Regions from separate parts of the Burkholderia sp. Tr-20390 genome, predicted to be linked through region 1. Evidence: riboswitches for the same ligand, from Rfam matches in the RefSeq annotation. Region 1 holds a riboswitch; the other holds the start of a gene.
The links. Region 1 has a riboswitch for thiamine pyrophosphate ahead of thiC (phosphomethylpyrimidine synthase ThiC). Riboswitches for the same ligand answer to the same signal wherever they lie in the genome.
Positions count from the first base shown of each region.

Region 2: linked by a shared signal. The riboswitch ahead of G3N98_RS36445 (FAD-dependent oxidoreductase) and the one ahead of thiC (phosphomethylpyrimidine synthase ThiC) in region 1 are both predicted to bind thiamine pyrophosphate.

Region 1 covers NZ_JAAGPC010000221.1:5,613-10,847, forward strand. Annotated here, with positions in the region: gene G3N98_RS34810 (glycine zipper 2TM domain-containing protein) at 174-386, opposite strand; gene thiC (phosphomethylpyrimidine synthase ThiC) at 626-2,557, opposite strand; TPP riboswitch at 2,682-2,798, opposite strand; gene G3N98_RS34820 (pentapeptide MXKDX repeat protein) at 3,071-3,346, shown strand; gene G3N98_RS34825 (cytochrome b/b6 domain-containing protein) at 3,440-4,072, shown strand; gene G3N98_RS34830 (molybdopterin-dependent oxidoreductase) at 4,102-4,890, shown strand; gene G3N98_RS34835 (XRE family transcriptional regulator) at 4,961-5,235, opposite strand, start outside.
Region 2 covers NZ_JAAGPC010000259.1:3,786-9,020, reverse strand. Annotated here, with positions in the region: partial or broken gene G3N98_RS36460 (thiamine phosphate synthase) at 1-414, opposite strand, end outside; gene G3N98_RS36455 (thiazole synthase) at 411-1,226, opposite strand; gene thiS (sulfur carrier protein ThiS) at 1,276-1,473, opposite strand; gene G3N98_RS36445 (FAD-dependent oxidoreductase) at 1,506-2,642, opposite strand; TPP riboswitch at 2,868-2,991, opposite strand; gene G3N98_RS36440 (ABC transporter ATP-binding protein/permease) at 3,261-5,030, shown strand; gene G3N98_RS36435 (SDR family oxidoreductase) at 5,027-5,235, shown strand, end outside.

The DNA.
Region 1 (5,235 bases):
AGGCCGAGTCCCGATGACACGGTATGAGAAACGGTAACCGATCATTTCCGGGGGGGCGGCCGCGCCTGTTGCGGTGCGACAGACGAAAACGGCGCTTCCGCCCCGCGGAAACGCCGTTGAACCGCCCGGCCCGCCGCTGGGCGACGACGCCCGGCCGGCCGATGTCGGATTGCTTACTTGCCGACCTGGTTACCGATGATGCCGCCGGCCGCCGCGCCGCCCAGCGTCGACAGCGCGTTGCCGCCGATCGCCGCGCCGGCAACGCCGCCGACGCCCGCACCGATTGCCGTATCACGCTGGCGTCGCGACATCGAATCGCAGGCCGACAGGCTGGCCACTGTCGCGACGAGGAGAGCGTATACCCCAAAACGCCGAATCGAGTTCATGATCGTTGTCCTTGTGGTAGTGAACGGAAGGCGCGCGACCGGCTGGCGGCCGCGCATGTCCCCAATCTACGCGCCGTCCCGCGCTGCTGCTGTAAGGACTTGTTAAGGCTCGCGCGGTTTCGTAATCAATTGTTTCGCATGGGCCGGCAGGCACATCGCATGCGCAAAAAAAGCCCGCTCGAAAGCGGGCTTCGTGCCTGGCGAGGCGATCCGGCGGAATCGCCGGACCGCGCGTTCGCTTACTGGCGATGATAGATTTCGGCGCCGGTCTTGACGAACTCGACCGCCTTCACTTCCATCCCCTTCTTCAGCGCCTCGGTTTCCGACACGCCCTGCTGCGCCGCGAACTCGCGCACGTCCTGCGTGATCTTCATCGAGCAGAAGTGCGGGCCGCACATCGAGCAGAAGTGCGCGACCTTCGCCGAATCCTTCGGCAGCGTTTCGTCGTGGAATTCGCGCGCCTTGTCCGGATCGAGGCCGATGTTGAACTGGTCTTCCCAGCGGAACTCGAAGCGCGCCTTCGACAGCGCGTTGTCGCGCACCTGCGCGCCCGGGTGGCCCTTTGCGAGGTCGGCGGCGTGCGCGGCGAGCTTGTACGTGATGATGCCTTCCTTCACGTCGTCCTTGTTCGGCAGGCCCAGGTGCTCCTTCGGCGTCACGTAGCAGAGCATCGCGGTGCCGAACCAGCCGATCATCGCGGCGCCGATGCCGGACGTGATGTGGTCGTAGCCCGGTGCGATGTCGGTGGTCAGCGGCCCGAGCGTGTAGAACGGCGCTTCCTTGCACCAGTCGAGCTGGAGATCCATGTTCTCCTTGATCAGTTGCATCGGCACGTGGCCGGGGCCTTCGATCATCACCTGCACGTCGTGCTTCCACGCGATCTGCGTGAGTTCGCCGAGCGTCTTCAGTTCGCCGAGCTGCGCTTCGTCGTTCGCGTCGTAGATCGAGCCGGGGCGCAGGCCGTCGCCGAGCGAGAAGCTCACGTCGTACGCCTTCATGATCTCGCAGATCTCTTCGAAGTGTTCGTACAGGAAGCTTTCCTTGTGGTGCGCGAGGCACCACTTCGCCATGATCGAGCCGCCGCGCGACACGATGCCGGTCATCCGGTTCGCGGTGAGCGGCACGTATTGCAGGCGCACGCCCGCATGGATCGTGAAGTAGTCGACGCCTTGCTCGGCCTGTTCGATCAGCGTGTCGCGGAAGATTTCCCAGGTGAGGTCCTCGGCCTTGCCGTTGACCTTTTCCAGCGCCTGGTAGATCGGCACCGTGCCGATCGGCACCGGGCTGTTGCGGATGATCCACTCGCGCGTTTCATGGATGTGCTTGCCGGTCGACAGGTCCATCACCGTGTCGCCGCCCCAGCGGATCGCCCACGTCATCTTGTCGACTTCCTCGCCGATCGACGACGTGACGGCCGAGTTGCCGATGTTCGCGTTGATCTTCACGAGGAAGTTGCGGCCGATGATCATCGGCTCGGATTCCGGGTGGTTGATGTTCGCGGGGATGATCGCGCGGCCGCACGCCACTTCCGAGCGCACGAATTCCGGCGTGATCTCGGCCGGCGCATTCGCGCCGAAGGCCGCTGCGCCGAACGCCTGGCCCGGGTGCTGGCGGCCCATCATCGCGGCGAGCTTCGCGCCGTTCGGGCCGCTGGCCTTCAGGCTCTCGAGGTACTCGGCGCGGCGCTGGTTCTCGCGGATCGCGATGTATTCCATTTCCGGCGTGATGATGCCCTGGCGCGCGTAGTGCATCTGCGTGACGTTCTTGCCGGCCTGGGCGCGGCGCGGGTTGCGGTGCAGGCCCGGGAAGCGCAGGTCGGCGGTGGCCGGGTCGGCCGCGCGCTCGAGGCCGTACTGGCTCGACAGGCCGCTGAGCACTTCGGTGTCGCCGCGTGCCTCGATCCAGCCCTGACGCAGCGCGGCCAGGCCCGCGCGAATGTCGATCTTCGCGTCCGGATCGGTGTAGGGGCCCGACGTGTCGTACACGTAGATCGGCGGATTCTTTTCGCCGCCGAAGCCGGTCGGCGTGTCGGCCTGCGTGATTTCACGCATCGGCACGCGGATGTCGGGCTGGGAGCCGGTGACATAGACCTTGCGGGAATTCGGCAGCGGGGCGACGGCCGCGGCATCGACATGAGCGTCGGCGGACAGAAACTTCGGATTGGCGTTCATGCAATCTCCTGTGTGAGCGCCGGACAGGCGCTTCGGCGCTTGCCCGGAGCCCTTGACGTATGTGGGGCTCGAGCTAAGCAGGAGACGAGGCTTGGTGAGGCGGCGGATTTCGTCAGAAGGATGGCGGCGAAATCCGTACGCTTCCCTGCGCTGGCATTATCCAGATCAGGTTCAAAGGGTATTTCTCACCCGCAATGCCGGTTGTTTGACCGGGCGCATTGCAGGACCCCCGCGTTAGCAGGGCACACGATACACTGGCTTGGCGGCGGTTTCAACCGGGAGAGGATCGGCTGCCCCGGTGCGGCCGCAGCATGGCGGGCGGCACGGTGGCCCGTCGAAATGGCAGCGCGCGTCGCTGCCGCATGGCCTCCCGGCTTGGCCGGCCGCGGCAAAGCGGTGCAGCATGACGCGCTTTCGCGCAACCTCAAAAAAAATTTTCGCAGCGGCTGTCATTTCCCGCGACGTCGTCCGTCTATTCGGCTCCTTAAACCCATGTTGTTTTGGAGAGATGTCATGAAAAAAGTACTGATTGCCGCTTGCGTCGCCGCTTTCGCCACGATCGCCACGGGCGCGTATGCGCAGAACGATGCGATGTCGCAGCCGGGCTCGTCGATGTCGAAGGACGCGATGGGCCACGACGCGATGGCCAAGGATGCAATGGGCCATGACGCGATGAAGAAGGACGGCATGAAGAAGCATGCGATGAAGAAAGACGCGATGAAGAAGGACGCGATGTCGCACGACGAGATGGGCAAGCCGTCGGGCGACAAGATGGCGCCGTCGAACTGACGAAAGGCGGACGCGGCGCGGCCGGCGCGTGCGTCGCACGGCGGCCGCCCGCATCGCGTCCCGTCCCGTTGACTCATTCCGGGAGTCTTCATCATGCAAACCGTTCCCGCCACCGGCCGCGCGGCCGCCACGCCGCCCGCGCGCCCGATCCATCCGCTGTGGGTGCGCGCGAGCCACTGGCTCAACGCGCTCGCGGCGATCCTGATGGTGCTGTCCGGCTGGCGCATCTACGACGCGTCGCCGATCTATCCGCCGTTCACGTTCCCGCACGGGATCACGATCGGCGGCTGGCTCGGCGGCGCGCTGCAATGGCATTTCGCGGCGATGTGGCTGCTCGTCTTCAACGGGCTGTTCTACCTGACGATGTCGATCGCGACGGGGCGCCTCGCGCGCAAGATGCTGCCCGTCACGCCGGCGTCGATCTGGCGCGACATCCGTGCCGCGCTGGGCGGGCGGTTGTCGCACGCCGACCTGAGCGTCTACAACGCGGTGCAGCGCGCCGCCTACCTGACCGCGATCGTCGATCTCGTCGTGCTGGTGCTGTCGGGGCTCACGATCTGGAAATCCGTGCAATTCCCGCTGCTGCGCGAATTGTTCGGCGGCTACGACAACGCGCGAGTCGTGCACTTCTGGGCGATGTCGCTGCTCGTCGCATTCATTGCCGTGCACGTCGCGATGGCGCTGCTGGTGCCGCGCTCGCTGCTCGCGATGCTGCGCGGGCGCTGACCCGTCAACCTCGGATGAAGGAAATCATCATGTCGGAATCCGAAACCAAGCGCGACGGTTCGCGCTGGACGCTCGACCGGAAGTCGCTCGAACTCGACGTGCGCCGCGAGCTCGAGATGCCGTCGAGGCGGCTGTTCAACCGGCGCGTGCTGACGCTCGGCGGGCTGACGATGCTGACCGGCTGCACGCTGAAGGACGACGCGTCGGTCAATACGTTCCTCGAGACGGTGTCGCGCATGAACGACCGCGTGCAGGCCTGGCTGTTCAGTGGCGAGCGGCTCGCGCCGACCTACACCGAAGCCGACATCACGCGACCGTTCCCGTTCAACGCGTACTACGGGATCGACGACGTGCCGCACGTCGACGCGTCGACGTATCGGCTCGTGCTGTCCGGCCGCGTGACGGGCAAGCGCGTGTGGACGCTCGACGAACTGTATGCGCTGCCGCACGCGGAACAGATCACGCGGCATATCTGCGTGGAAGGGTGGAGTGCGATCGGCCGCTGGGGCGGTACGCCGTTCGGCGCGTTTCTCGCTCGCGCCGGCGCCGACACGCGGGCGAAGTATGTCGGCTTCAAGTGCGCGGACGATTACTACGAGAGTATCGACATGCCGACCGCGCTGCATCCGCAGACGCTGCTCGCGTTCGACTACGACGGCCAGCGGCTGCCGCCGGAGTTCGGTTTCCCGATGAAGCTGCGGATGCCGACCAAGCTCGGCTACAAGAACCCGAAGCACATCATGGAAATCTTCGTGACCGATACGTTTCCGGGCGGCTACTGGGTCGACCAGGGGTACAACTGGTTCGGCGGATCGTGAGCGGGGCGTGGCGCGCGGTGGCGGCGCATGCCCGCGATGCGCCGGGCAGCGCGGCATCGCACGTCACGCGTCACGCGGATTCGCGTACCTGGAGGTCGACGCGCAGGCCGACGGCCGCCGCCATGTTCACGAGCGCGTCGAGCCCGAACAGGTTGATCTTGCCGCGCATCAGGTCGGAGACGCGCGGCTGCGTGACGCCCAGTCGTTCCGCAGCCTGGGCCTGACTGAGTTCGAGCTGCGCGATGCGTTGCTTGAGCGCGATCATCAGCTCGGATCGCAGCTTCATGTTCTCGGCTTCGGCCGGCTGGCCCTCGATTGCGTCCCAGACGCTTGAATAACGGTCGG
Region 2 (5,235 bases), on a different contig from region 1:
GGTTTCATCGCCGTCGCGCCAGGCCAGCGCCAGCACCAGCGCGTCGATCGGCGCAAAGCCGCAATCCAGGAACGCCGCGAGCGCGGCGATCCAGTCGTCCCCGAGCGGATGCGCGGCGTCGAGCGCGTAACGCGCGCCCGCCGTGTGAAACACCGCGCCCTGCTCGTCGAATTCGATCGCGACGGCGCCCGGCGCCGCGGGCCGCGACGCGGCCGACACGCGCGCCTGCGCGGTGCGGTCGCCAGCCGAGACGATCAGCACGTCGCCATCGGCCGGCACATCGGGCACCGCGACACAAAGCCGCCACGGCGCAGTGCCGCGCGGCCAGTCGCCGAGCCGCGCGCGAATCCGCTCGGCCGCTTCGGCCAGTTCGTCGGCCGGTGGCCAGAATGCATCGGCGAAACGCGCGCTCATGCGCCGCCTCCGTCCTGGTGCCAGAACGGCATCCCGACGACCGGGGTGCTCGCATGCGCGGTCTCGCGCGCATCCATCGGCCCGGCGAGATAGGCGGCACGGCCGGCCTCGACGCCCTGCGCAAACGCGCGCGCCATGATCTCGGGATGCGTGGCCTGCGACACGGCCGTGTTCAGCAACACGCCGTCGAAGCCCCACTCCATCACCTGGCATGCATGCGACGGCACGCCGAGCCCCGCGTCGACGATCAGCGGCACGTCCGGCAGGCGCTCGCGCAGCACGCGCAGGCCGTACGGGTTCACGACGCCCTTGCCCGTGCCGATCGGCGCGCCCCACGGCATCAGGGCCTCGCAGCCGACGTCGAGCAGGCGCCGGCCGATCACCAGATCCTCGGTGCAGTACGGCAGCACCTTGAAACCGTCCTTGACCAGTTGCGCGGCCGCTTCGATCAGGCCGACCGGGTCGGGCTGCAGCGTGTAGTCGTCGCCGATCAGTTCGAGCTTGATCCAGTCGGTGCCGAAGACCTCGCGCGCCATGTGCGCGGTGGTCACGGCTTCGGCGACGGTCTGGCAGCCGGCCGTGTTCGGCAGCAGCGGCACCGCGTGGCGCTTGAGCAGGTCGAAGAAGCCGGCTTCGGCCGTGCCGCCGGTCATCTGGCGGCGCAGCGCGACCGTCACCATCCCGGGACGCGACGCGGCGATCGAATCGGACAGCGACTGCAGCGACGGATAGCGCGACGTGCCGAGCAACACGCGGCTTGCGAAGGTTTCGCCGTACAGCGTCAACGCGTCGGCGGAGGTGAGGGACGTCATGTCGTTTTCCTGAAAGAGCGGGGACGAAGCGTGAACAACGCGGCGGCGCTCAGCCGCCCGCGACCGGGTGCACGACGTCGAGCTTGTCGCCCGCCGCGAGTGCGCGCGCCGCGTGCTGCGTGCGCGCGACGAAGTTGCCGTTCAGCGCGACCGCGTACGGCGGACGCGCGCCGTACGCGGCGAGCGCGTCGGCCACCGTTGCGCCGTCGGGCAACGTCAGGTTCTGTTGGTTGATCTGGATGTCCATGGGGCTTCGTCGAATTCGGTCGGCAGCGCGCGTCAGGCCGGCTGGCGCGCGTCGTTGCGGTGATGAAGGAGCGTCGGCCAGCGCTCGGCGTCGCGCCACGCGGCGAACGCATCGGCATCGCCGAACGCGCCGCCGAGCGCGGCTTCGGCAACAGCGACCGCCGCGTGCGCGACTTCCGGCGCGATCATGAAGCCGTGCCGGTACAGGCCGTTGACGGCGAGCGTCGACGCGCCGTCCCAGATCACCGCCGGGCGATGATCGGGCAGCGTCGGCCGGCACTGCGCATTGAGTTCGAGGATGCGCGCCTCGCCGAACGCCGGATGCACGGAGAACGCCGCGCTCAGCAGTTCGAGCGCGGAGCGCACGCTGACGGGCGACATGTCCTCGCCCTCCACCTCGGTCGCGCCGATCACATAGAGATCGTCCTGCTTCGGCGCGATGTACAGCGGGTAGCGCGGATGCAGCAGCCGCACGGGCCGGGTGAGCCCGATGCCGGGCGCACGCACGCGCGCGACTTCGCCACGGATGCCGCGCAACGCGGGCAGCGCGGGTTTCGCGCCGAGCCCGCGGCAATCGATCGTGAAATGCGCGGCGGGCAGGTTTGCATCGTCGATGGTGACGTGCCAGTGCAGGTCGACGCCGCGCTCGACGAGGCCGGCCGCGAGCGCGCGCAGCGCCTGGCGATTGTCGAGCTGGCCTTCGTTCGGCAACAGCAGGCCGCGCGCGAAGCGGCCCGCGAGCACGGGCTCGGCCGCGTCGACCTGCGCGCCGGCGAGCGTCACGAAACCGCGGTCGAACAGGTCGGCCGGCGCGTTCGCGCGCACGCGCCGCTCGAACAGCGGCGCCTCGGCGCGATCGGCGTGGTGCCAGACGACGAGCGTGCCGTGCTGCTGGAAGAAGACGGGTTCGGGCAGTTCCGCGAGCCACTGCGGCCAGCGCGCGAGCGACGCGGCGCCCAGCTCGGTGATCAGCAGCTCCGCGCTCGCCGCTTCCGCGAGCGGCGCGAGCATCGCGGCCGCGATCCACGCGGCCGACTGCTCGCCGTCCGGGCCGCCGCGCTCGTAAAGCGCGACGCGATGCCCGTCGCCCGCGAGCCGCCAGGCAATCAGGCGGCCGACGAGGCCGCCGCCGAGCACCGCGAAATCGGGTCGGGAATCCCGGGCGTTCATCGCGCGCCCTCCGCGCGAGCACGCACGACGAGCGTCGACGCGCACGCGCCGCCGCATGCGAGTGCACGCGGCATCGGGCCGGGAACCATGCAAAAGACTGAAGATTGTGCGGTCATCATTCCTTCCGTAACGCGCAAAGCGCGTACCCAAAAGGACGAAACCGGCAGCAAAGGCCGGCCGGGCGGGACAAGGGCGCTGACCATGTGGGATGGCAGCCAGCGCGACCCGGCGGGATCAGAAACTTCCCTCGCCGGTATTACCCGGATCGGGTGCGAAGGGTCTTTCTCAGCCTCATCGCGCTGCCCGGAACATCTGCCGGCCGCGCCACGAAGCACCCCTGTTTCGTCGTCGGCCATTAGACCATAAAAGCGGAAAGCGCCGCAAACTGTCCCCCTTGCGGCAAATTCGCCGACGTGCCGCGCCGCTCTGGCACAATGCCCGCAGGCCGGCCGCGCGAGCGGCCGGTTGCCGCGTCACCGCCGGCCTTAAGTGCCGTTTAAGACGCGCGGGCGACCATCCGGACGCCCGCCGTCAGTCGGCGCCGCGTCCCGGCATGCCGTATCGCGGCGCGCGCCCGGCTTCGCCCGGCCCGCGCGCCGGCTACTCATCAGGAAGCACATGACCCAATCGATCGATCCCGTCCGCTCCGCCTCCGACGCGCCGCAGGACGAGCGCCCGGTATCCGCATGGAGCCTCATCAAGCCCTACTGGGTATCGTCCGAATGGAAAATCGCGTGGGGCCTGCTGGTCACGATCATCGCGATCAACCTCTGCGTGGTCTGGATCAACGTCCGGCTGAACAAGTGGAACGCGGAGTTCTACAACGCGCTGCAGTCGAAGGACGTCCACGACTTCCCGAACCTGCTGATGCAGTTCTCCGCGCTCGCGTTCGCCTTCATCATCCTCGCCGTGTACGGCCGCTACCTGCGGCAGATGCTTGGCTTTCGCTGGCGCCAGTGGCTCACCGACCGCTTTCTCGGCCAGTGGCTCGGCGATCGCGCGTTCTACCGGATCGAGCGTGACCGCCTCGCCGACAACCCCGACCAGCGGATCACCGACGATCTCCAGTCGTTCGCGACGACCACGCTCGCGCTGTCGCTCGACCTGCTGTCGACGGTCGTCACGCTCGTGTCGTTCATCACGATCCTGTGGTCGCTCGCCGGCGCGCTGACGATTTCGCTCGGCGCGACGCCGATCGCGATCCCCGGCTACATGGTGTGGGCGGCCGCGCTGTACGCGGTGGTCGGCTCGCTGATCATCCAGAAGGTCGGCCATCCGCTCGTGTCGATCAACTACCAGCAGCAGCGCGTCGAGGCCGATTTCCGCTTCGGGCTGATCCGCGTGCGCGAGAACGCCGAGCAGATCGCGTTCTACGACGGCGAGAAGACCGAGACCGGCAACGCGCAAAACCTCTTCATGCGCATCCGCGACAACTGGTGGCGCGTGATGAAGTACACGAAGCGGCTCACGTTCGTGCTGAGCTTCTACGGGCAGATCGCGATCATCTTCCCGCTCGTCGTCGCCGCGCCGCGCTATTTCGCGGGTGCGTTCTCGTTCGGCGTGCTGATGCAGATTTCGTCCGCGTTCGGCACCGTCAGCGATTCGTTCTCGTGGTTCATCAACAGTTACTCGACCCTCGTCGAATGGCGCGCCACCGTCAACCGTCTGCGCGAATTCAAGCGCGTGATGAGCACGTCGCACCTGAAGGAAAGCCTGTCGCCCGCGACCGAGCACGGCGGCATCAACCTGCACTACGTCGACGGCGCGAAACTGTCGACGTCGTCGCTCAAGCTCGCGCTGCCGAACGGCAACGCGCTCGCGAACATCGGCAGCGTCACGATCGAGCCCGGCTCGCGCTGGCTCGTGATCGGCAAGTCGGGTTCCGGCAAGAGCACGTTCATGCGCGCGCTCGCGGGCCTGTGGCCGTTCGGCGACGGCGCGATCGATGCGCCGGTCGGCGCGCGGATGATGTTCGTGCCGCAGACGAGCTATCTGCCGATCGGCACGCTGAAGGCCGCGCTCACCTATCCGGCGACGGCCGACGCGTTCAGCGACGAAGCCTGCCGCGACGCGCTGCGCGCATGCCGCCTCGAGGATTACGTCGACCGCCTCGACGAGACCGCGCACTGGACCCGCGTGCTGTCGCCGGGCGAACAGCAGCGCCTGGCCGGCGCGCGCGTGCTGCTGCACAAGCCCGACTTCCTGTTCCTCGACGAGGCGACCAGCGCGCTCGACGCCGACAACGAAGCGCGCCTGTACCACCTGTTCGCCGAACGGCTGCCGAAGGCCGCGATCGTCAGCATCGCACACCGCGAATCGCTGGCCGCGTTCCACGTCGGCACGATCAACGTCGAGCGCGTGAACGACAGCGACAAGGTCGCGGCTTGAGCGCACGCGCCGCGCACATCGCACGGATCGCGCTAATCACCGGCGCGGGTTCCGGGATCGGCGCGGCACTCGCGCGGCGGCTTGCGGCACCCGGTATCGCGCTGGCGCTGCACGCGCGCGGCGCGGACGAAGCGGCGCGCGCCCGGCTCACCGAAGTTGCTCACGCATGCACGGCGGCCGGTGCGGAATGCGTCACGCTTACCGG